Regions from separate parts of the Candidatus Enterococcus mansonii genome, predicted to be linked through region 1. Evidence: a T-box and tRNA genes for the amino acid it is inferred to sense, from the RefSeq annotation. Region 1 holds a T-box; the other holds one or more tRNA genes.
The links. A T-box is a leader RNA that pairs with one kind of tRNA and senses whether it is charged. The one in region 1 lies ahead of leuS (leucine--tRNA ligase), so its partner is inferred to be a tRNA-Leu.

Region 1 (12,786 bases):
TAACGGAAAAACCACCTAGAATTGGTGAAAGCAAGAATAAAACGGCCGCTAACCACCCAGAAAAGAAAAACATAATAATTGAAAAAATGACCCAAAACATAAGTAAAAAGTTCAGCGAAAGAATACCGAAAACTTGACATAAACGGGCAAAGGTACTGCGTCTAGGTCGTTCATAAGATTGATAAGATGGGTCATAAGGATGCTCAGATGAGTCATCATAGTAATAATTGCTGTCGACAGTTGGTTGGATTTCTTGCCAGCCATCTCGTTCAAGTTTTTTTTCAGGAACAGTGATGTCAAATTCTTGCAAAATTTCTTCCGCAATACTTCTCGGTTTGCCTAAACTTTTGGCGATTTGTTCCTCGGTCTCCCCACCAGCTAATCGCTCAGTAAAAATAGCGTCATATTTATCTAAGACAAATGTTTGTTGCTGGTTAGAAAGAGGCTTTAAGTAGATTTTTAACTCAATTAAAAAGTGTTCTTTGTTCATTTTTTCCCCTCTTTTCATAATACGTACTTGTTGCTTCTACTCCACTATAAATATTTTTGGAAATAATAACAAGGGCTTCAGAGAAAAATCAGCCTAAGGTAAAGAGAGACATCGGTCTTTAGACCTAGGGATTAAAAAGTGAAGGATTAAACATTATTTTAAGTTAAAAAAAAACGACAAAGAAAGAAAAATATTACAAAAAAAGTTGTGTGTTCTACGAAAATAAATTAAAAAATATTTCTATTTCCTTTGAAAAAAGGGTATAATATAATCTAAGATACAGTTTTTTAGAAAATTTGGAGGACATAATATGTATAAGCATAAAACATCGAGGAAAGAGCGGAGGAAAGCTGAACAGAACAAGCTGGCCAATGAACAGTTGCGAAAAGGAACCACAGTACTTAGCTCAGCAATTGTTGTTTCATCGATAGCAGCACCCATTGCAGCGCCCAAAATTGCTGAAGCCTCAGAAGACCAGACGCAAAGTGCTCAAATTAGTTTCTCAGATACAGAAGTACCTACACATACACAAGCCGAACCAAAACAAGCAACAACGGCTGACACTAACGATTCGATGACACAAGAGACTCAAACGACAACAGCAGAGTCAGAGACGACTTCTAGCGAGAATACGTCTGAAACACAAGGTTCATCAGAATTAAATACATCAGAAACAACACAAAGTACAGAAGTACCTGAAACAACTGAGACAACAACAGATTCTACTACTTCTGAAAAAGAAGAAGTAAAAACACCAGATCTTTCGATGCGTTCTGCACTAGATTCATTTTCAATGCGCTCTAGAAGTATCAGCCCCAGTGCTTTTATAGCGGAGATTGCCGAGCATGCGCGAACAGCGGCAGCTGAAAATGATTTATACGCTTCTGTAATGATCGCCCAAGCAATTTTAGAAAGTGACTGGGGAAGAAGCATGCTTGCTGCATCGCCAAACCATAATTTATTTGGGATTAAAGGAAGTTACCAAGGACAATCTGTTTATATGAAAACATGGGAAGTGATTAATGGACAGAATGTTATGGTAACAGCAGCATTTAGAAAATACCCTTCTCATTTAGAGTCTTTTTATGATAATGCCTATGTTTTAAAAAATACTTCTTTCCAAGCAGGTGTTTATTTTTATTCTGGTACATGGAAAAGCAATACCAATTCATACCGAGATGCAACGGCTTGGCTAACAGGTCGCTATGCAACTGATCCTAATTACGGTCCCAAGCTAAACAATATTATCGCAACATACGGATTGACACAATATGACACACCTTCATCTGGAGGTGGAAGTACCGGAGGAAACACTGGTGGAGGCAATACTGGTGGGAATACTGGAGCAAACACTGGTGGGGGAACAAACGCCCAAGATGTGATTCATACTGTAAAAGCAGGCGATAGCTTATGGGCATTGGCTTCTAAATACGGTACGTCTATTGCGAATATCAAAAGTTGGAACAACCTTTCAAGTGATATGATTTATGTAGGACAAAAACTGATTGTCGGTAAAGGTTCTGGAAATACCGGTGGAAACACTGGCGGAGGAACTGGAGGAAATACTGGCGGTTCAACAGGTAATACGGGTGGTTCTAATAATACAGGAACAACAGATTCTTATTATACAGTAAAAGCTGGAGATTCGTTATGGGCAATAGCGAATGCAAACGGTGTAAGCATTGCGAACTTACGTCAATGGAACAATTTAAGTGGAGACATTATTTACCCAGGTCAACGTTTAATTGTTAAAAAAGGCGGCGGTACGAGTTCTGGAAATACCGGTGGAAATACTGGCGGTTCAACAGGAAACACCGGAGGCTCTAACAATAATGGGGCAGCAAGCACATACTATACAGTAAAAGCAGGCGATTCTCTTTGGGCAATAGCGAATGCAAATGGTGTAAGTATTGCCAATTTACGTCAGTGGAATAATCTAAATGGAGATATTATTTATCCAGGCCAACGTTTGATTGTTAAAAAAGGTGGGAATGCAGGTTCTGGAAATGCAGGAAGCACTAATAATGGTTCAACGGGAAGCACAGGTGGTTCCAATAATTCTGGAGCGGCTACTGGATATTATACAGTAAAAGCAGGCGACTCTTTATGGGCGATAGCTAGCGCACATGGGACAAGTGTAGCGAATTTACGCCAGTGGAACAGTTTGAGTGGCGATATTATTTACCCAGGTCAACGATTGATTGTCAAAAAGGGACAAGGTGGTTCAACAGGATCAAATGCGTCTTCTAACAACCAAGGCAATAGCCAAACTAATGGCAGCCATAAAGTGAAAAGCGGCGATACATTGTGGGGGCTTGCTCAAAAATATGGAACAAGTATCCAACAAATCAAGCAATGGAATGGCTTATCTGGAGATATTATCTACGTAGGTCAATCATTGAAAGTAAAATAAAACGATTGATATTATCACCGAAATTTGGTAGTATGATATCACAACAGATAGAACAACAGTGAGAAGGAATAGTAGAAAGAACCATGTTTTAGAGAGCGTATGGATGGTGAAAATACGCACAGAAGCTTTCGAACTCGCCTTTGAGTTATTTTACTGAATAATGATTGAGAGTATGAACAAGATACATCTCGTTATTTAGTAAGTAAAATCGGTGACGACCGTTACAGCGTTGAGGCTTGTAGTTATACAAGCAAATTTAGGTGGTACCACGTTGCATGTCACACGTCCTATAGGAACGATTTCCTGTAGGACGTTTTTTAGTGCAGAGCAACAGTCAATGATAACAAAACTTAGTTAAACAGGAGGAGAATAGAGTGAGCTACGATCACAAGAAAATCGAAAAAAAATGGCAAAAATATTGGGCGAAGCATAACAGTTTTATTACTCGCGACGACTCTAGTAAAAAGAAATTTTATGCGCTAGATATGTTTCCCTATCCATCTGGACAAGGATTGCATGTTGGGCATCCAGAAGGGTATACAGCAACGGATATCTTGTCTCGAATGAAAAGAAGTCAAGGGTATAGCGTGTTACATCCAATGGGGTGGGATGCATTTGGTTTGCCCGCAGAACAATACGCTTTAGATACAGGAAATGATCCAGCTGAATTCACGAAAAAAAATATCGAAACATTTAAACGCCAAATCAACTCACTAGGTTTTAGCTATGATTGGAATCGAGAGATTAACACAACTGATCCAGAGTATTATAAATGGACACAATGGATTTTTACAAAATTATATGAACACGGATTAGCCTATGAAGCAGAAGTTGCCGTTAACTGGGTACCCGAGCTAGGAACTGTTATTTCAAATGAAGAAGTGATTGATGGTAAAAGTGAACGTGGCGGCTATGACGTTGTCAGAAAACCAATGCGCCAATGGATGTTGAAAATCACTGCATATGCAGATCGTTTATTGGATGATCTAGAGTTAGTCGATTGGCCAGAAAATATTAAAGATATGCAACGCAATTGGATTGGTCGTTCAGAAGGAGCGAATGTGACTTTTGAGGTAGCTGGAACACAAGAAACCTTTACCGTGTTCACTACTCGTCCAGACACGTTATTTGGAGCGACGTATACAGTTTTAGCACCAGAACTAGAATTAGTTAAAAAAATTACTACACCAGAACAAAAAGAAGCTGTAGAAGCCTATATTGATGCCGCTTCTAAAAAATCTGATTTAAATCGTACGGATTTAGCGAAAGAAAAAACAGGTGTCTTTACAGGTACGTATGCAATAAACCCTGTTAATGGAGCAGAAGTTCCGATTTGGATCGCCGATTATGTCTTAGCTTCTTATGGAACAGGGGCAATTATGGCAGTTCCCGCTCATGACGAGAGAGATTACGAATTTGCTAAAGCATTTAATATTGAAATTATTCCAGTCTTAGAAGGCGGAGATGTTGAAAAAGCTCCTTTCACAGGTGATGGATCGCACATCAATTCTGACTTTTTAAATGGATTGAACAAAGAAGAGGCAATTTCTAAAATAAATGTTTGGTTAGAAGAAAAAGGCGTAGGGAAAAAAGAAGTTAGTTACCGTCTTCGCGATTGGCTATTTTCACGTCAACGTTATTGGGGAGAACCAATCCCTGTGATTCACTGGGAAGATGGCACAACCACAACAGTTCCAGAAAAAGACTTGCCATTGACGCTACCTAAAACAGATGACATCAAGCCAAGTGGTACAGGAGAATCCCCACTTGCCAATATTACCGAATGGATCAATGTTGTTGACCCTGAAACAGGGAAAAAAGGGAAGCGGGAAACCAACACAATGCCGCAATGGGCGGGAAGCTCATGGTATCACCTGCGTTATATTGACCCTCATAACAAAAACGAACTTGCTAATTACGAAAAATTAGAGCGCTGGTTACCAGTGGATATTTATATTGGTGGAGCAGAACATGCAGTTTTACACTTGTTATACGCTCGATTCTGGCATAAATTCTTATATGATATCGGTGTTGTACCAACTAAAGAACCGTATCAAAAACTGTACAATCAAGGTATGATTTTAGGTCAAAGTTTCCGTGACAGTCGAGGGGTACTGGTTCCGACTAATCTTGTAGAAAAACGTGATGGCGCTTGGGTAAGTACTGAAACAGGCGAAGAACTAGAAGAAGCACCAGCGAAAATGAGTAAATCTCTGAAGAATGTTGTAAATCCAGATGATGTTATTGAAAAATATGGTGCAGATACACTAAGAATGTATGAAATGTTCATGGGACCTTTAGATGCTTCCATTGCTTGGAGTGAAAATGGTCTTGAAGGAAGTCGTAAATTCTTAGACCGTGTTTGGCGATTAATTGTAGATGAAAATGATAAAATGCGTGATCGAATTACGACAGTCAACGATGGACGCTTAACCAAAGTTTACAACCAAACAGTAAAAAAAGTCACTGAAGATATGGAAAATCTCCATTTTAATACAGCAATTTCTCAATTAATGGTATTTGTTAATGAAGCAAATAAAGTAGATGTGTTGCCTTACGAATATATTGAAGGTTTTGTTCAATTGTTAGCGCCGATTGCACCTCATATTGGAGAAGAACTGTGGGCGATCTTAGGAAATGAAGAAAGCTTGACGAATGTTCCTTGGCCAACATTTGATGAGTCTGCACTTGTTGAAGACGAAGTTGAAGTGGTTTTCCAAGTGAATGGAAAAGTTAGAGCCAAAGTTAAGGTTGCTCGTGGATTGAGCAAAGACGAATTAGAAGAAAAAGCTTTAGCAACAGAAGAAATTCAATCATTTATTGATGGAAAAACAGTAAGAAAAGTGATTGTTGTTCCAGAAAAATTAGTAAATATCGTAGCAAATTAGCAAATGAAAAAAGACAGCAGCGACATCAGGTGCATTGCTGTCTTTTTTGCTTTAGAAAGGAGTTATGAATGAAAACAATTAGCCATATGACGTTTATCGTTCATGATTTACAGAAAGCCACATTGTTTTTTGAAAAAATTTTTAATGCTAAAGAAGTTTATTCAAGCGGTTCGGATACTTTTTCACTAGCGAAAGAAAAATTTTTCGTGCTAGATGGTTTATGGATAGCAATCATGGAGGGGGAATCATTACCAACGAAAACCTATAATCATATTGCGTTTAAAATAGAAGAAGAAGCGTACGATGCATATGTGGAGAGAATTCAAGGTCTAGGATTAGAGATAAAAAAAGGACGTACACGTGCAAAAGGTGAAGCCAATTCGATCTATTTCTATGATTTTGATAATCACCTGTTTGAATTGCATACAGGTACGTTAGAAGAACGATTAGAGCATTACCAGAAAGAAAAGAAACAACCTGATTTTGCGTAATTTGAAGTATCATGTTACAATGAAAAAAACAGCAAAGGTGGTGAATAAGTACAATGGTCAACATGTCAAAAATAACGTTTAGCTTTTCATATGTGATGGCGTATCTCGCTTTTTGTCATGTTATAATTTCCAATTTTTTATTCCAAGGGACAAGTGTGTCTAAAAATGGATAATTAATTGAATAAAACAGACCATTCAGGCTTATTTACTTAAAAATAGTTAGTTATAAAATAACACATTTCTATACTACATGTCTTTTGATAGAACGATGATAGAGGACATAGGAAATGTTGTGCTAGTGTAAATAATGAAGGTTGGACAAGGATTCATGTTCAGCTTTTTTTGCGTACCTTAAAATTAAAGACAAGCTAGTAACTGAAAATGACAATACTCATTTATATAAATCTGCTTGGATGGCAGAAATGAGGAAAAGAATGATTTTACAATTAAAAAAAATATCAAAAAATTACGGAAGTATGCCACTTTTTGAAGAAGTAGATTTACAAATAAATAAAGGAGAGAAAATTGGATTGATTGGTACAAATGGTTCTGGAAAATCAACGCTCTTAAAAATGATTATGGGAATAGAAAGCGTTGATTCAGGAACGATTAGTTGTAAAAAGAACGGGCGTATTGGTTATCTGGCACAGATACCAAAAGCAACAGAACAATGTGTAAAAGAGTATTTATTAGAAACGTTTGTACAGACGAATGAAATTCAAAAACAACTAACGTACTTAGAAAAGAAAATGAGTGATCCAGAGTGTTTTTTAGAAAATGTGCTGCTTCGATATGGTCAAAAACAGGAAGAATTTTTGCAAGCTGGCGGTTATGAAGTAGAGAATAGATTAGAAATGATAACTAATGGTTTATCAATCAATCATTTACTATCGAAAAGTCTTTTAGACTTAAGTGGTGGTGAGCAGACGATTGTCGCATTAGCAAGAATTTTACTACAAGAAAATGACCTTTTATTATTGGATGAACCGACCAATCATTTGGATACTAAAAGAATCGCTTGGCTTGAAGGATATTTATCACACGAAAAAATGGCCTATTTAATCGTCTCCCATGATCGTCTATTTTTAGATCGTACAGTAGAAAAGATTGTAGAAGTAGAGGATGGCCATTTATTAGAATATAAAGGAAATTATTCTTCTTATAAAAAACAAAAAGAAGAGCAACTTGAGAAGTTGAGAAAAGATTTTACTGCGCAGCAAAAAGAAATTCAAAAAATAAAACTAGCCATCCGCCGTTTTAGGCAATGGGGACATGAAGGGGATAATGAAAAATTTTTCAAAAAAGCTAAGGAACTTGAAAAAAGATTAGAAAAAATCCAGAGAATCCCTAAACCTAAAGAGGAAACAAATAAACGAAGAGTAACATTCAAAGAAACTGATCGCTCAGGGAAAGAAGTACTTCAATTTGAAAAAGTGAGTAAAAGTTATGAGGGGCAACCTTTATTTGAACAAGCAAGTTTTTCTCTCTTTTGGAAAGACCACTCAGCGATTATAGGAGAGAATGGAGTAGGGAAAAGTACGTTGTTAAAGTTAGTTTTAGAACTAGAACAAATTGACAGCGGTGAAATTAAAAGAGGAACAAATTTACACATTGGTTATTTACCTCAAATCATTCAGTATGAGCACCCTAAACAAACTGTTTTACAAGAATTTAGCCAAGCTTGTTCTTTAATTGAGCAAGAAAGTAGACGTGTTTTGGCGAAGTATTCATTTTATAGAGAAGATGTGACGAAGCAAGTTCGTTTCTTAAGTGGTGGAGAAAAAATTCGTTTAGAATTAGCGAAATTAATGCATAAGAAAGTAAATTTTCTACTTCTAGATGAACCGACTAATCATTTGGATATTGAAACCAGGGAAGAGATTGAGGAAATGTTAACAGAGTTTAAAGGAACGCTGCTAGTTGTTTCTCATGACCGATTTTTTTTAGAAAAAATGTTTGATAGCTTTTTAATTGTTGAACAACATCACATTATGAAAAGAACAGGGAACTATTTAGAGATAGTTAAATAAAATGTAGAGTTCGGAGTAGAATTAACGTAGTTATTTCCGAAGGAGTTGATTTTGCTCCTACCGTTTATTTGATTTTCAGGTTGCTGGGTCAGAGATATAACTCTAAAAGCTATATCTCTGACCTTTGAAACCTGAATAATCGGCGAGAAAAAGCAGCTACTACGCTCTGTTTCGATCATATCAAATTTTAAGCGCTAAAGCACTAAGCGTTGAAGGTTTCGAAAAAAAAGCTGAAATGAATAAAAATTTGAAAAATAATTTTCGTGAATGCCTTCTTATTTTTCGGAGCTAGGCACTGTTGTCTCATTCTCAGTAACGCTATTTTTTGTTGAAAGAGAGGGATGATATAAGTAAGTAAATCATTTTCTTTGCCATAAAATTAAAAAAAAGCATAGGAAAAAGACTTGCCTTAAGAAAAACTTAATATTTTGGATGCACGCTGAAAATACTTTATTACGGTGGATTTTTTTATATAAAGAGTAAAAAAAATTACTTAGAACTATAAAATAAATATATAAATAATAAAAAACTAATGTTATTAAATTGAAATTGATCGGGAATTACAATACAATAAAATACAGAGATAGATAAATTGTTTTTTGCATTTGATAAAAAAGTAGGGGAGGCCTGTCATGAAAAAAAATATTCGTTTGCTTTTTCTCTGTGTGATCATCGTGATGATTTTTCCAAATGATTGGTCGTATGCCTTGGAAATAAAGCAATTGGAAGAAGATACTACGGAATCTATTAGTTCATCAGAACAAGAAACCATACTAGAATCAACAGAGACGACCGATGCTGAATTATCTGATTCATCAACAGCTACTAGCGAAGAACAAGAGAGCGAAGAAAGTGAAAAAACAACAGAAAATATTGATAAAATTGAATTGAATGAACAAGATAAAGTAGAAATAAATAATAAAAATATATTAAAAATAGATGATAGACAAGATGCAGAAGGTTTTTGGTTAGTGGACTCTGCAGAAACATTGATGGAGTATTTAAAAGATAACGAAAAGCTCAAATTTCGTTTAACAAATAATATAAATTTAGGTTCAGCAGGATATAAACTTAAAAACAATGTGATCATTGACGGTGGGGGTCATATTATTACATACAATAAAGCAGGCGTTGCAGCTAGCGGTTTTTATGTGAATGAAACAAATGCAGTTATTGAGATTCGCAATACACAATTTGGAAATAGTGATGGGTCTGGTGCAGATGGATTTTACGGTGTAGTGACGGGAATAACAGCTGCGAACATGACATTTATTTTCGATAACGTCGATTACTATTCAACAAATGGACAAATGATTTATAACATAGACGGATCCGTCATCATGAGAGGTCAAAATACGATCGATCAAAGAGGGACAAATACATATTCCCAAGAATGGGCAGAAATCAATTATGTTGAGATTCAAAGCGGTCAAACTTCAATTAAACATTCCGGAACAACCGATGCTTTTATCTGGTCGGCTGGTATTGCAGCAGGTAATCCCCATGCAAGAACATCACAAATCGTAGTAAGAGAAAATGCTAGATTAGATGTTCAGACGAATGGGAATGTGATGTATGGCACATTTGCGCCAAGTTATATTGTAGAAAAAAACGGTATTTTCAATTTGGACAAAGTGACGCTTGCTACAACTAGCACAAAAAATCGTTTTTTTGGTAATAATCTTACTCAACCTGTGAACTTTGATTTTCAAGAGCAGTCTCAAGTGAATTTTACATTGCCTTTGCCAATCAATTTAAACACAGCTAAAGGTGGTATGAATATTGGAGAGCACGCAGATGTTTCGATTGATGTTGCAAGCGGCACAGCATTTTCCACAGCAACCAGCAGTTCCTTTGCTGTTAATATGACTAAGTCGAAAAAAGTCTCATTTTCTAGTAACAGTCTTGGAACTTTGGGGTTAAATGGTGGAACTGGTGTGAAAAATTTAGCTTTTTCAAGCAACTATTTACAGAAAATAGAAACGTTTTCCAATAAAACAAATACTACGCCAACAAGAGAAATTTTTAAAGAAGCCTCGGAGTTAAGCGTTCAAGGAACCAACTTTACGAATGTGGTAGATTCGATAAATCCTTTTTCTGCTCAAGAGATCCAGGCGTTGAAAAATTCTCAAAAAATTGTGTTTAGTGAGTTTATTGATATTCCTGATCAGTTAACATTAATTGCTGCAGCAAATAATGACATGTCTGTTTCCCTCTATGGCTCATCGGTCAATAATGGAAGTTCTGCTTTGGAAGTGAAATTTTTCTTGTTTACTGATAAACAAGATATAAATGATTTAAGAAAAGCAAAACACATTGTTACATTAGATTCCTTTGAAGAGCAAGAAAATACAAGCCTTAATTCATATTACCATGTAACTGTGGATGGCTTGAATCCCAACACTAATTATTGGGCTCAAATGGTTGTCATCAATCAAGCAGGAGAGAGCGAATTTTCTGATGTATCACTCTTTGCTACAAAACCTCAGTTGGAAAAAATGAAAGCCAATGTCACAACAACTTCAGCAATCGTAAGCGGTGAGTTGGCAAGTGATACAGGGAAATGGACAGACTATACGAATGGCGAAGATTTGGGAATTCCTGATCAATCATCCTATTATGGCGGAATCTACCAACAAGTAAAGGTAGAGTATAGTAAAAATAAAGCCTTCCCAGCGAATGAAACAAAATCACAAATTGCTGATCTTTCAGGAGAGAAAAACCAATATTTTACAACGAAATTAACAGGACTTGAAGGTGACGTAACTTATTATGTTCGAGTGAAGGTTATGGGTGTTTCAGGAGGGGAAGTCACTTTAGCAATGACGCCATTAACAGAATTTCAAACGGTGACAGAAATTATCAAAGTAGAAGTGCCTATTGAAATGGCTTTCCAAACAAAGAACAAAGATATTGGTACTACAAAAGAAGGTGAAATCACTTCTACAGAGTATCAAGTGATTAACAAGGGAAATACACCGACAAAAATCTCAATTAACAATTTGACAAATGAGAATGTAGATGCGAGTCAGCTTTTATTATTAGATACACTTGCAGGAAAACAAAACCATGACGAACTAGCATTGCAGATGCTGGTAGATAACGATCAAGCGAATCCGTTGTTTTTAACAAATGACTTATCTAATAATCCTTTGTCGCTTGGTGTTTTGAAAGCAGACGAAAAAAAGCATCTAAGATTAAATGGAAAGTATTTTAATCCAAACGCAGCAGCAAAATTTCCAACCTATAAAATGACATTTAAAGTTGAAAGAAATGAAGAATGAGAGGGACTGAATGGAAAAAAACGATCAAGTAAATGAAGACAAGAAGAAAAAGAAACGTTTACTACTTTTATTATTATTACTAGTATTTGCAGCAGTTGCAGGCAGTTTGTATTATTATTATTCAACAAAAACAGAACCTGTTCAAGTTGTTTCAGGAGATTATTTGCCAGAGACAAAAGGTGCAAAAAAAATGAGTGATAAAGAAATCAAAGCTACCGAGCAAAAAGCTGTAGATCAAAGTAAATTCAATATGGTGATCAAATCAGAAGCGGTGTTTGAAACGGCTGATAGTGAAGGCAGTTTATATATTCAAAACCCAATCGAAAACGGCTATCCGATTAATGTGGTTATTCGTTTGGATAGTAATAATGAAGAAGTATATTCTTCTGGTGCGATTCAGCCAGGATATGAAATAAATGGAGCAATGTTGGAGAAAAAAATCGCTAAAGGCGATCATGCGGCAACAGCTACATTTGATATTTATGATTCGAAAACAAACAAAAAACGTGGACAAGTACAAGCGGGAATTACTATTCGAATCAACAATTGACATAGTTATTTAACAGGTTTTCTGTTAAAAATAAATCATTTCACACATAGAAGGGGACAAATATGAAAAAAACAAATTTTTTAATTGCTACGATGATGCTAGGATTAAGTATTTCAGGAGTTGCACAGAATGTATCTGCACAAACGATTGATGGAGAAAACAGTGCAGATGTGATTATCAATGGAACGATTGGTAAATTAGATAATACAGATCCAGATGCAACGATTCCAGAAGGATCAGATGAATGGATCAATGTAACTGTAGATACAGCTACAGCCTTCCATACAACAACTGCTAGCGCGCATAAAAACATTGAATCTGCTGATTACAGTATCGTGAATAATTCAGGACGCGGTGTTGCTGTAACGTTGAATAAAATGGATGGAACACCCAAATATGTTGATACACTAACAATCAAAGCAAAAGGAAATGGCTTAGTAGCTACTCCTGCTGCAACAAATTTAATAGAAAACAATGGGATCGTTGATTTGACAAGCTCACCTGTTTGGATGAGATTAGCAAATAAAGATGGTCGTTTGAATATTGATACAGATGCTGCTTCAGCGTATGCAAACGAAGCAAAATTCAATTATACGGGAAAAACTGTTGCAAGCTTGCCAGCGGATGTTAATGAAACAGC
Region 2 (12,786 bases), 890 kb from region 1:
AAACAATTCCTTGATCAATATATATTTGCGCTTCTTCTAACCGATTTTGGTCTGTTAAGAACTTTGAATAGTTATAAAATATTTTGGTTAATTCAGCTGTCACTCGCTCATTTGGTAATTTGTGAAAATAGTGGATGCTTAATTTTAGATACTTCTCAGCTTCAGTAATTTTTCCAATACTGCCATACGTACTGCCAATACAACTGATCACTTGAATTTCAAAATCCGATAGATTTACTTTATTCGCTTGATAAGTATAGGAAAGCCCTTTTTTCAAATCAAGTATCGCCTGCTCATAATTATCACATAGATAAAATTTGCAACTACCCAAATAATAATAGTAGCGTTGCCAATCCGTATCTAAGTGCAGCCGCTCTTCAATCTGAGTATCTTTCATATAGTTCATTATTTTGGCGTACTCTTTATGTCGAAAGTAATCAGCAATTTTTTCAAATATTTGAGTGATCAGACGAACTTCATCTGATTTAAATTGCATAATCTGATCCATAGTTACTCCTAAACGTTGACAAATCTGCTGCATCACGACAACATTAGGTAATTCTTCATTATTTTCAATTCTACTCAATACACTTTGTGAACAAATATCTTCTGATAACATTTTTTGTGTTAATTTTCTATTTTTACGAATTTCTTTAATAACTGCGCCAAAAGAATCCATGCTTTCACTCCTAAGCCAATGTTGATTCTCTACAATCAACAAGCTATATTCTACCTAACAATCAAAATATGCGAATTCGCATTATGCATTTATTGTACTTTATTGCATAATATACTGCAAGAACATTACCTAACACTAGACCACAACGATTTTAAAAATTTTACTTTGCAAATAAGGGGTGTTACTCATGACTCAAGAAAGACGAATTAGCTTCATCTGGGAAAAATCAAATTATATGGGCTATATCGAAAAAGAATATGAAAATGCTTATTTGGTTGTTGTTTCGGATCCAAGTCCGGATATGGAAGAAAAGTATACAAATCGTATGGTAATTAGTAAAAAAGATTGTAAAACTACAGACTAGCATTGTTTTTATCAATATAGTTGGTACTGATAGTATACAGTCAAAAACGAAAGAAGCTGAGAACTAACTCGTAGAGTTATGCCTCAGCTTTTTTATTTTCTTGGAACCATTTACTCTATTTGTTTTTTAGCAAACATTACTTTTGCTGATACGTACTTAAGAATTCACGCATTTTCTCTGTGGTAAACTTCAAGTCTTCCATCTTGGGAAGATAAACGATTCTAAAATGATCAGGTTGGGTCCAATTGAAACCACCACCGTGAACCAATAGAATATGATGCTCATGAAGAAAATCTAATACAAATTTTTCATCATCATAAATATTGAAACGAGCTGTATCAATTTTAGGGAAAATGTAAAACGCTGCTTTAGGTTTAACTGCTGAAAGTCCTGGAATGTCATTAATTGCATTGTATATGTATTCCCGTTGCTCGTAAACTCTTCCACCTGGCAACAATAAATCATCTACACTTTGGTAGCCACCCAAAGCTGTTTGAATAATTTGTTGAGACAATACATTTGAACACAAGCGCATAGAAGCCAGCATATTCAAGCCTTCAATATACCCTTTTACGTGTTTCTTATTCCCACTTAAAACCATCCAGCCACAACGGAAACCTGCCACTCTGTGTGATTTAGATAAACCATTTAATGTCACAACAAATAAATCCGGTGCTAAAGTCGCAATTGGAATATGGGTTAAGCCATCCATTACTAAACGATCATAGATTTCGTCAGAGAATATGATCAAATCGTTTTGTCTAGCGATTTCAACGATCTGCTCTAAAATCTCTTTAGGGTACAATGCACCTGTCGGATTATTTGGGTTAATCAACACAATTGCTTTTGTATTTGCAGTAACTTTTGCTTTAATATCATCAATATCTGGATTCCACTCTGCTTGTTCGTCGCAAATATAATGAACAGGATTTCCACCAGCCAATGAGACTGAAGCTGTCCATAATGGATAATCAGGCATTGGGACCAACACTTCATCCCCATTGTTTAATAATCCTTGCATACACATTGTAATCAGCTCACTAACACCATTGCCCGTATAAATGTCGTTGATTGTCACATTAGGAAAACCTTTTACTTGGCAATATTGTTCAATTGCTTTGCGAGCAGAAAAAATACCTTTTGAATCAGAATAACCTTCTGAGTTACGTACATTCATAATCATATCACGCACCACTTCATTTGGTGCATCAAAACCAAACGGGGCGGGATTTCCAGTATTAAGTTTTAAAATACGAATGCCTTCTTCTTGCATTCTGTCAGCTTCTTCTAAAACCGGACCACGTACATCATAACTTACACCATCAAGTTTGCTGGATTTCTCAAAATTTCTCATACTGTATCCCTCATTTTCAAAATTTATATCTTTAAAGTTACGCCACTCAGAAAAAAAAAGCAATCAAAAATTGGCAATTTTCTAAAAAACTTTCTACTCTATTTCGATTTTTCTTTTTTTAAAGTCAATTATCAGAAAATTATGCTAAACTATTGTAGAGGTTAATGAAGGAGAGAGGGTTATGAACAAAGATTTTATTGTGTATCAAAGTAAAGGTAAGCAGCTTTTATTGATTTTTTTATCTATTATTATGACTGGAGGATCGGCTTTTTTACTTTTTCACAGAACTGTTGACTTGCGGACCTCCCCATACATTTTTAAAATTGTAGGAATAGTAGGATTTTTATTTTTTGGCTTTTGTTTATATTATTTTATAAAACAATTCTTTATTGGAAAAAAGGTGGTAGTTTTAACAGCGGATGGTTTTTACGATTATTCTAGTGCGATTGCTACTAAAGATCTACTGATTCCTTGGAAAGATGTTGTAGATATAGCACTTTTCAATATCGTTGGGCAAGAATTTATTTCGGTTAAACTAAAAAATAGAGAAGAGTTCTTAGCTTCTTTAAGCCCACTCATCCGTAAAAGTGTTCAAGCAAACTTGAAGCTAGGCTCAAATGAAATAAATATCAACCTCCAAAATGCAAAAGACGTTTCGTTAGAAGAATTGCTTGAACGAATGCTGCTATTTATTGACGCTTAGTTTATATAAAAGAACAGCTTCAAAATAAAAGCTGTTCTTTTATACTATTAGTTATTTCTTATATTTATACACTCTTGCTTCATATGGAGCAAAAATCGTATGTTGATGGATGGTGTGATTGCTTAAATTACATAATTGCAATTCCCAGTCTTCAATATACACATTTTCTGGCAGATCAGACGAAGCAAACTCTTTTGACAAATTGATGATAATAACAAAACGTTCTTCTTCTAACCTACGCCCATACACAAACAATTGCGGATGTTCTGGCAAATACAACTTATAACTTCCATAAATCAGTGCTTCATTTTGTGCTCTTAGTCGAATCACTTTTTTATAAAAATTCAACACAGAATCTGAGTCCGCTAATTCATCTAATACATTAATTTCGTACTTGTTTGGATTTATAACCATCCAAGGTTTTCTCTTTGAAAATCCTGCATACTCTTCTGCTGTCCACTGCATTGGCGTTCTAGAATTATCTCTGGCAGTTCTACGAACGACATCCATCGCCTTTTCTGGATTGATACCAGTATGAATCATTTCATAATAAAAATTTTTAGTATCCACAGCATCTATATCTTCAATTGAGCGAAAAGGCATATTCGTCATCCCGATTTCTTGTCCTTGATAAATAAAAGGAGTGCCTTGTAATAAAAGAAAGGTTAGCGCTAATGCTTTAGCTGAAGCTTTCCAAAAGACTGTTTCTTCGCTACCAAAGTTAGAGACCGAACGAGGAATATCATGATTTTCCATATATAGAGCATTCCAGCCTTTTCCATCAGCTAGAGCCTTTTGCCAAGAGGTGATGGCCTGTTTAAAATGAACAACATCCAACGTTTCTTGCTCTTCTTTATTCCAAAGTGAAATATGATCAAACTCAAATAACATATTAAAATAGCCCTCTTCTTCACCTACCCACTGATGGGCTTCTTGTGCACTTACACCATTTGCTTCACCAACTGTTAAAATATCACGCGCTTTAAGAACATCCCGTAATTCCTCTAAATGCGTTTCGATTCCTTGAACATTTTTAAACACAGCAAATGGATCATCAGCTACTGGTGTTTCAAATGTTGCTTTTTTTATATGGGAAATGGCATCCACTCGAAAACCATCAATTCCCTTATCCAACCACCAATTGATCATTGAAAAAAGCTCTCTTTTGACTCGTGGATTTTCCCAATTTAAATCTGGTTGTTCTTTGGCAAAAACATGAAGGTAGTATTGTTTGGTTGTTTCATCATATTCCCAAGCAGAACCACCAAAAATTGAAACCCAGTCATTGGGCGGCCCATCAATTTTACCATCTGCCCAAATATAATAATCTCTGTAATCATCTTTTACAGAAGACCTTGACTCTAAAAACCATGGGTGCTGATTAGAAGTATGGTTGATAACTAAATCCATAATAACCTTAATTCCTAACACATGAGCTTCTTCCACCAACAAATCAAACTCTTCCATCGTTCCAAATGTCTTTAAAATGTTTTGATAATCACTAATGTCATAACCATTGTCCACATTGGGCGACTCATAAATAGGAGTAATCCAAATGAACCCGATTCCTAGGTCTTTAAGATAATCTAGTTTGGAGCGAATACCGTTTAAATCACCAATACCATCACCATTTGAATCCATAAAACTACTTGGATAAATCTGATAACCAACTGCTTCTTTCCACCATGTTCGTCTGATTGCCATTCGAATCACTCCAATTTATCTTCGTCTTTCGTTTCATTATATAAGATACGGAGAAAAAACGTACTTGAAATGCCTATTTTCTTCTTACTTTTTATTATTCTCTGCTTTTATTTAATCTGAAATCAGATTTGTAGAAATTAGTCTCTTGTTTTGCTATAGTTAAAGAGATTAAATACAATTAATTTAGAGGTGTAAAATGAAAAAATTAGTCAGAGTTAGTATGTTTTATATGATTTTTGGATTAATCTCCGGTGTGTTTTATCGTGAGTTTACAAAATTAAATTCATTTGATGGTGAAACACAACTTAGTGTTTTGCATACACATACATTGATTTTAGGTATGTTCTTTTTCTTAATCGTTCTACTTTTAGAAAAAAACTTCCAATTAACGAAGGAGAAAAACTATAAAAAATTCTATATTCTATATAATAGTGGGTTAGGAATAACATTATTAATGATGATTATTCGAGGAATCTTACAGGTGCTAGCATATCCTGAATCTGCAGCCATTTCAGGCATCGCTGGGTTGGGTCATATTATCATTACCATAGGCTTAGCTTATTTCTTCCAAGTATTGTTTAAAGCTGTAAAAGAATAGCTCAAGTCATTATGATACTTTCTAAAACAAAAAACGAGGTTGAGACAAAAGTTGATTAGGCTCGAGCAATTGGAGTGAAAATCGAACAATACGCTTCTTGTATTGCTCGCTTTTTGCGAAATTGCCGAAGAACCTGGCTTTTGTCCACCGTTTATTAGGATTTAGAGTGTGAAACAAAACTGATTTTTAGTTTTGTCCCACACTCGTTTTTTTATTTACATTAAGTGAGACAACGCTTTTGAATACCTTTCAATCGTGTCTATTTCTATAGTATCCGGGTTTTGTTTATTAATAGAGTTCAAACATCTTATGAACCAAATTGAAGCGTTATCAAAATCATAAACAGATAACTTATATTTTAACGAGTTGACCAATAAAAAAGCCTGTTCATATTGTTCAGATTCTATATAATCCAAAATTGCTTTTTTTCTTGAAACTGTTTCACCGTTCTCATTTTCAAATTCACCAAACTCGAATGAATTATTTTGTTTTTTTAAGATATGTCCTATCCCTTCACCAACTAATTTAACTTGCCTCATTAACCAATCATCTTCCATTTTGTATTCACCTACTCCTAAATATTTGTCTTCTTTAAGTTTATGTTACCTAACCGCTATAATAAATACGGCTTTGGTCTGAGTTAGGTATTTTCTTTATATCTTTAACGTTCTAGGCATTTGATAATTTCCATTTGAATGGAATGCACGTTTAAGTTCATGGATTGTTTTTGTATTAAAAAAAAAGAACCCTAAACCTGATTTCACATCAAAGTTTAGAGTTCACTCATGCGGCCAAGAAGACTCGAACTTCCACGGGGTTGCCCCCACCAGCCCCTCAAGCTGGCGCGTCTGCCATTCCGCCATGACCGCAATATAAAATTAAAGCATTCTGTACTGCCTCAACCTATGATAAAATACTGTTTTATTTTTGTCAATGTTTCATTTAAAGCCCACTAAAATCTAGTTATAGAGATGTCCTCTCAACTATCGCTCCAATCGAAAATCATACTTCTTACAAAGTTCTTCATAAGCACGCTCCACAGATTTTGGAATTTCTACAGCTCCAATATAATTGCATCCATTAGGTCCGTATCCGTTTTTATCATTTCTTAATCGGGGAATCTCACCTAAAACCAGGGAAAGAAAATAAGCTTTATTCCATAGTCCATTCAATCGTTGATCTTCAAAATGAACAGTTTCATCAATCGATTTTACAACAGGAACGATGGGTACATCATTTATAAATTGAGCATTGATTTCTTGCCATTCTTTTTCAAATGTTGCTTTGGTTCTTCTTTGCAAAATTGGATCTTGTAATAATAAAACATTTTTAGGCTTTATTCCTGCTTTTTTTATGATATTTAATGAAAAAAGAGCATTTTCACCAGAGTTAGTAGACTCTTTTTCTATTAAAAATAGGTCTGAATCTAAATGATACTTCTGTTTAAAATAATCTAAGTACATATCGGTTTCACTACCATCGCTAACATTGATTCCCATATTCTGAAAATTTTTCTTTAAAAAAGGAGTGGCATGACCTTTGCCTCCCACTAGTAAAAAGGTTGCAGCTTTATTTTGTTTATACAACTGGATAAATTCATCTGCCAGATAAGGAAGGCTATTTCCTGCTAAAATAACTAAATCGTAGGTTTTTGTACGCTCATCTTTTGCTGCTAAATATTCTAGAACTTCATTCCATTGTTCAATCATTTCGACTCTGCCTACTTTCTACATAATCAATCTTACAAAGATACCGCCATTTCGATTATAGGAAACGACGGTATCTTTGTATTTTATCGTTCCACAAGCTTGCCACGGCACTTACCGCAAACAAACTTGTGAGTATTGATTCTTCGTTTTCTTAAAATCAAGGTCTGGCATTTTTCACATTGATATTGATGATATGATTGCGGTTTTTGTTCTACTAAAGGTCGAACATATCGCGTGCCGCCTGTTTGTTTTAACAACAGCTTAAAATCTGAATCTTTGTGTCGATAGCCTTTGCCTTCAAGGTGTAGATGGTAATGGCATAATTCATGTTTGATTACCTTAACAAGTTCTTCTTTGCCATACCGTTCAATAACTTTCGGATTGAAATCAATATCATGAGAACTTAAATGATAACGCCCACCTGTAGTTTTCAATCGTCGATTAAAAAAAGCTTTATGTTTAAACGTTTTTTGAAAAGAAGTCAACGAAATTTCTTCGACCAATTGTTGTAATTGGTCGTCTGTCCATTCTATCTTTGCTGGTTTTCCTTCATTAGAAAAACTGCTCAAAATCAATCTTTCCTTTCAACTTGCGGCAACATCGTCAAACTGATGCGCCCTTTCTTCGTATCTACCTCTTCTACCCAAACAGTTACAACATCACCGACTGCAACAATATCGGTTGGATGTTTTACAAATTTTGTACTTAATTTTGAAATATGCACTAAGCCGTCTTGTTTCACACCAATATCAACGAATGCGCCAAAATCAATCACGTTACGGACTGTACCTTGCAATTCCATCCCTGGTTTTAGATCTTCCATTGACAACACATCTTTTCTTAAAAGAGGTGCTGGCATTTCATCACGCATATCTCGACCTGGTTGAACTAATGCTTGGATAATATCTTTTAATGTCTCACTTCCAACTGCTAAATCTGCTTCTAACTGGGATAAAGATAGGCTTTTAATTTTTTGAGCCGCTTCTGCTGTACCAAGTTCAGCTAATTCAACAGCTGCTTTTGCTAAAATGGCTTTAGCAACATCGTAGCTTTCCGGATGAATCCCTGTATTATCTAATATATTTTTTCCATTTGGAATACGTAAAAATCCAATTGCTTGTTCGTAGGCTTTTGGTCCCAAACGAGGTACTTTTTTCACTTGATTACGAGCAGTAAATGCGCCATTTTCATCTCGATAAGCCATTAAGTTTTGTGCGGTTGTTTTGTTTAAGCCTGAAATATGTTGTAAAAGCTGCGGACTAGCTGTATTCACATTAACGCCTACTTGGTTAACAGCCGTTTCAACAACAAAATCTAATTGCTCTGCTAAACGTTTTTGTGAAACATCATGTTGATATTGTCCCACTCCGACTGCTTTTGGATCGATTTTTACAAGCTCGGCTAAAGGATCTTGTAAACGTCGTGCAATACTGACCGCACTTCTTTCTTCTACTTGTAGGTCTGGAAATTCCGCTCGTGCAACATCACTTGCAGAATAAACAGATGCACCAGCTTCATTAACAATCACGTAAAACACATCACGTTTGATTTGTTTTAGTTGTTCAGCAACAAATAATTCTGATTCACGACTTGCAGTTCCATTACCGATTGCAACCATTTCAACTTGATATTCTTCAATCAATTTCGTAAATGCTGGACCAGCTGCTGCACGTTTTTCTCCAGACGCTGGTTTGTGGGGATAGATTACTTGGATTGCTAAGACTTTCCCTGTCGCATCCACAATCGCTAGTTTACATCCAGTACGATACGCTGGGTCAAATCCTAATACAACTTTTCCTTTCAATGGTGGCTGTAACAGCAAATTACGTAAGTTTTCACCAAAAATATTGATTGCTTGTTCGTCCGCTTTTTCTGTTAATTCATTGCGAATCTCCCGTTCGATGGCAGGTCCGATAAAACGTTTGTAACTGTCTAAATAGGCTGTTTCAACATAAGTAGCCGTTGGCGATTGCTTGTTATTTCCAATCAATTGACGGTCTAAATAAGCCGCTATTTTTTCTTCTTCAACTAAAAGAGACACTTTTAGAATATCTTCTTTTTCTCCACGATTTGTAGCCAAGACTCTGTGTGAAACAATCTTACTAGCAGGTTCTGAAAAATCGTAATACATTTCATAAACAGACTTTTCATCCTTTTCTTTATCTTTAACGGTACTGATATATTGTCCATGTTTAAAAGTAAAATCACGAATCCATGTACGAAATTTAGGTTCATCACTAACACGTTCAGCAATGATTTCGTGTGCTCCTTGTAACGCAGCTTCCACAGAATCCACTTCTTTTTCTGCATCCATGTAGTTTTTAGCTTCTGCCTTTACATCTGCTTGAGCAGGGAAGCTTAGCAACCACTCTGCGAGAGGCTCCAGTCCTTTTTCTTTGGCAATCGTTGCTTTAGTACGGCGTTTTTGCTTATATGGACGGTATAAATCTTCTACTTGCTGCATTTTTGTGGCTTTTTGAATGGATTTAGCTAGCTCGTCTGTTAGCTTTCCTTGTTCTTCGATTAAGCGTAAAACTTCTTCTTTTCGTTTTTCTAAGTTTCCTAAATAAGTATATCGTTCTTCAATCTCACGAATTTGAACTTCATCTAAACTTCCAGTCATTTCCTTACGATAACGAGCAATAAAAGGAACAGTGTTGCCTTCATTTAATAAAGTCAGCACTGTCGTTATCTGATTTGGACGATATTCAGTCAATTCTTTTTGAAGTAAAACAACTACTTCTTGGTTATAAGCTTCTGCCATATTTACATACCTCTTTTCATTAACATACTGTCTTATTTTAGCATATTTCCCTCTTGAAATATAGGAAGAGAATGAAGCTTAAAAATCAGGTCGCCATGGTCCGTTCAAATTTTGATATTCAATATCTTGTACAATGCCGGTAGCATCGAAAATCACCCCATGAACAGAACCACCAAAAACAGCACCTCCATCAATCCCAATCTTGTTGTCAGAACGCCATAAATCCGTTGTTTCCATATCACCATGAAGCATCGGAGTAATTGTATGACCAAAAACAATCGTTTTTCCCGTATTGTTTTTCCCTGTGTGAAAAGCTTCTCTGATCCAGATAAAATCATGTGAACTCGTTTCATGCCAATCTTTTTTCGTTAAGTCCACTCCTGCGTGGACAAATATGTAGTTCTTCCATTCAAAATACAATGGACGTTCCTTTAGAAATTCGATCAACTCTTTGTATCGGCTACGAATCATCATTGCGATTTCAGTAGGAGAATATTCTTCGGTGGCCCCTTTATGAAGCAAGCTTTCCATCGTTTCTTTCCCGCCATTCCGAACATAACTAGTAAACCAATCTTCCGGTTTATTTAAAAATTGTAAAAAATATTCTTCATGATTCCCTCTAAGATAAATTGCCTTGTATTTTTCAACCAATTCTTTTCCGAGTAAAAAACTTTCTTTCGTTTTTGGTCCGCGGTCATTTAAATCACCAATTAAAACTAGTTGATGCATCGTTGGATCAAAATATTGGATTAACTCATTAAACAATTCATACTCTCCATGAATATCACTGATTGCATAAATAAATTCCTTCATTTCTTCAACTCCTTTTTTCAATTTCTTTATCCTCATTATAACGCAGAAATCTATAGTTAGTATTACTTTAATCACTAAAACTAATCTTAGACTTTTCATGAAAAAAAGAGTAAACTTGCATAAATGACAGCATGTCATAAAAATAGTAGAAAAGAGTTGAAATCCATGAAAAAGAAAATAATGTTTGCCATTTTTGCAGTGCTAGCAGTTGTACTTGTGATTTTCTTGTTCGTTCAAACAAATTCAGGTAAATCCAATACAATAACCGTAAGAACAGGAGAAGTAAAAAAGGAAACGATTGTTGAGAAACTTTCTACCACAGGAACCTTGATTCCAAACCAAAGCCAGTCTCTTTCAGGCACTGGAAATGTAGTCGAAGTAAATGTTAACATTGGCGACAAAGTGGAAAAGGATAAAGTTCTAGCAACTTATGACAACGGATTACAATTAGTTGCAGGGTTTGATGGAACCATTACGCAAGTAAATATCAAAGCAAAACAACCGGATACAAATACCCAACAAGCTAAATCCTCTATTCAATTAGATGACCTTTCTACCTTGAAAGTCAAACTAGAGCTATCAAACTCTGAAGCATCGTCTGTTTCAGTCGATCAGAAAGTAGAAATTTCAAACGGCGATCAAACATTTTCAGGAAAAATTTCTGAAAAAGACCCTGTTGCTCAAAATACTCAATCTGCCACTGGTACTACCGCAAGTTTAGCCGCAATCGTAACATTTGATAAAGCTCCTGAAAATCTATTCGCAGGGTTTGATACGGATGTCGATATTACTACAAATACCGTAGAAAATGTACTGGCCTTGCCTGTTGAAGCTTTAACGTATAATGACAAAAATGAACCAATTGTTTATAGTGTCAAAAACGGTCAAGCAAAAGAAACAACCATAAAAATAGGTATTCAATCTGATAAATTGATCGAAGTAAAAAGTGGACTAAAAGAAGGCGAAACCGTTATTCTTTCGCCAAGCTCTGATATTAAAAATAATACTGACGTAACCAAAGAATAGAAGGTGAACGAATTGATTGATTTAAAAGATGTCGTAAAAATCTATCGCACAGGCGGCGAAGAATTACAAGCCTTAAAACACGTTTCCCTCCGTATCGCTGAAGGTGAGTTTACTTCTATTATGGGACCCAGCGGATCTGGAAAGTCTACAATGATGAATATTCTTGGATTATTGGACCATTTTGATGAAGGAACGTACCATTTAAATGGTCAAGACGTAACGAATTTAACAAGCAATGAAAGTGCCCATGTTCGGAATAAAGAAATCGGCTTTGTCTTTCAATCCTTTAATTTAATGCCACGTATGTCTTTATTAGATAATGTCGCTTTGCCTATGGTTTATTCTGGTATCTCAGCTAAAGAACGAAAAGAACGTGCGTTAGAAGCCTTGAGAAAAGTTGGGTTAGCTGATCGTGTTTCTCATAGACCAAACGCAATTTCAGGTGGTCAAAAACAACGTGTCGCAATTGCCAGAGCAATTGTAAATGATCCAGCAGTTTTAATGGCTGATGAACCAACTGGAAATCTAGACTCAAAAACAACCTTAGAAATCATGAAGATTTTTCAAGATTTAAACGATGCGGGAACTACCGTTGTCATGGTGACACATGAACCGGACGTCGCACAATACACTAAAAGAATCGTTTCTTTTAAAGATGGCGAAATCATTGATGATCAACCTGTCATCGAGCGAAAAAAATTATAGAAAGGAGCCGCTTTTATGGGAATTATTGAAAGTTTTAAAATGGCGATCGATAGTATTTTAGCGAATAAAATGCGTTCATTTTTGACTATGTTAGGGATCATCATTGGAATCGCTGCGGTTATCGCTATTTTAGCTGTCGGTAATGGCGCAACAACTCAAATAACTGGTACTTTTAGCGATTTAGGTGCATCTACAATTTCTGTTTCTACTAGCCGAGACGCCACCGAGAGTCAAAAAATTACGAGTAAAGATATCAAAGCATTGAAAGACAGCATTCCCCAAATCGATCATCTTTCTCCTGCTGTATCGATCCAAGCCGTTGGTGCTACAAATGAAAAATCAAAAGCAACCTTGATTATGGCTGGAA

Region 2: it has a tRNA-Leu gene. The T-box ahead of leuS (leucine--tRNA ligase) is inferred to sense a tRNA for this amino acid. The anticodon was not compared.

The regions. Positions count from the first base shown of each region.
Region 1 covers NZ_NGLE02000001.1:2,295,703-2,308,488, forward strand. Annotated here, with positions in the region: gene A5880_RS10680 (DUF1700 domain-containing protein) at 1-490, opposite strand, end outside; gene A5880_RS10685 (LysM peptidoglycan-binding domain-containing protein) at 801-2,903, shown strand; T-box leader at 2,953-3,196, shown strand; gene leuS (leucine--tRNA ligase) at 3,278-5,791, shown strand; gene fosX (FosX/FosE/FosI family fosfomycin resistance hydrolase) at 5,860-6,282, shown strand; gene abc-f (ribosomal protection-like ABC-F family protein) at 6,705-8,312, shown strand; gene A5880_RS10705 (fibronectin type III domain-containing protein) at 8,945-11,596, shown strand; gene A5880_RS10710 (hypothetical protein) at 11,607-12,146, shown strand; gene A5880_RS10715 (hypothetical protein) at 12,209-12,786, shown strand, end outside.
Region 2 covers NZ_NGLE02000001.1:3,182,791-3,195,576, reverse strand. Annotated here, with positions in the region: gene A5880_RS14995 (helix-turn-helix domain-containing protein) at 1-679, opposite strand, end outside; gene A5880_RS14990 (hypothetical protein) at 867-1,043, shown strand; gene A5880_RS14985 (pyridoxal phosphate-dependent aminotransferase) at 1,180-2,397, opposite strand; gene A5880_RS14980 (STM3941 family protein) at 2,579-3,100, shown strand; gene A5880_RS14975 (glycoside hydrolase family 13 protein) at 3,152-4,804, opposite strand; gene A5880_RS14970 (DUF2871 domain-containing protein) at 5,001-5,402, shown strand; gene A5880_RS14965 (hypothetical protein) at 5,618-5,959, opposite strand; tRNA gene A5880_RS14960 (tRNA-Leu) at 6,189-6,271, opposite strand; gene A5880_RS14955 (YdcF family protein) at 6,386-7,111, opposite strand; gene A5880_RS14950 (SprT family protein) at 7,195-7,680, opposite strand; gene A5880_RS14945 (Tex family protein) at 7,683-9,875, opposite strand; gene A5880_RS14940 (metallophosphoesterase) at 9,954-10,688, opposite strand; gene A5880_RS14935 (efflux RND transporter periplasmic adaptor subunit) at 10,854-11,714, shown strand; gene A5880_RS14930 (ABC transporter ATP-binding protein) at 11,727-12,419, shown strand; gene A5880_RS14925 (ABC transporter permease) at 12,435-12,786, shown strand, end outside.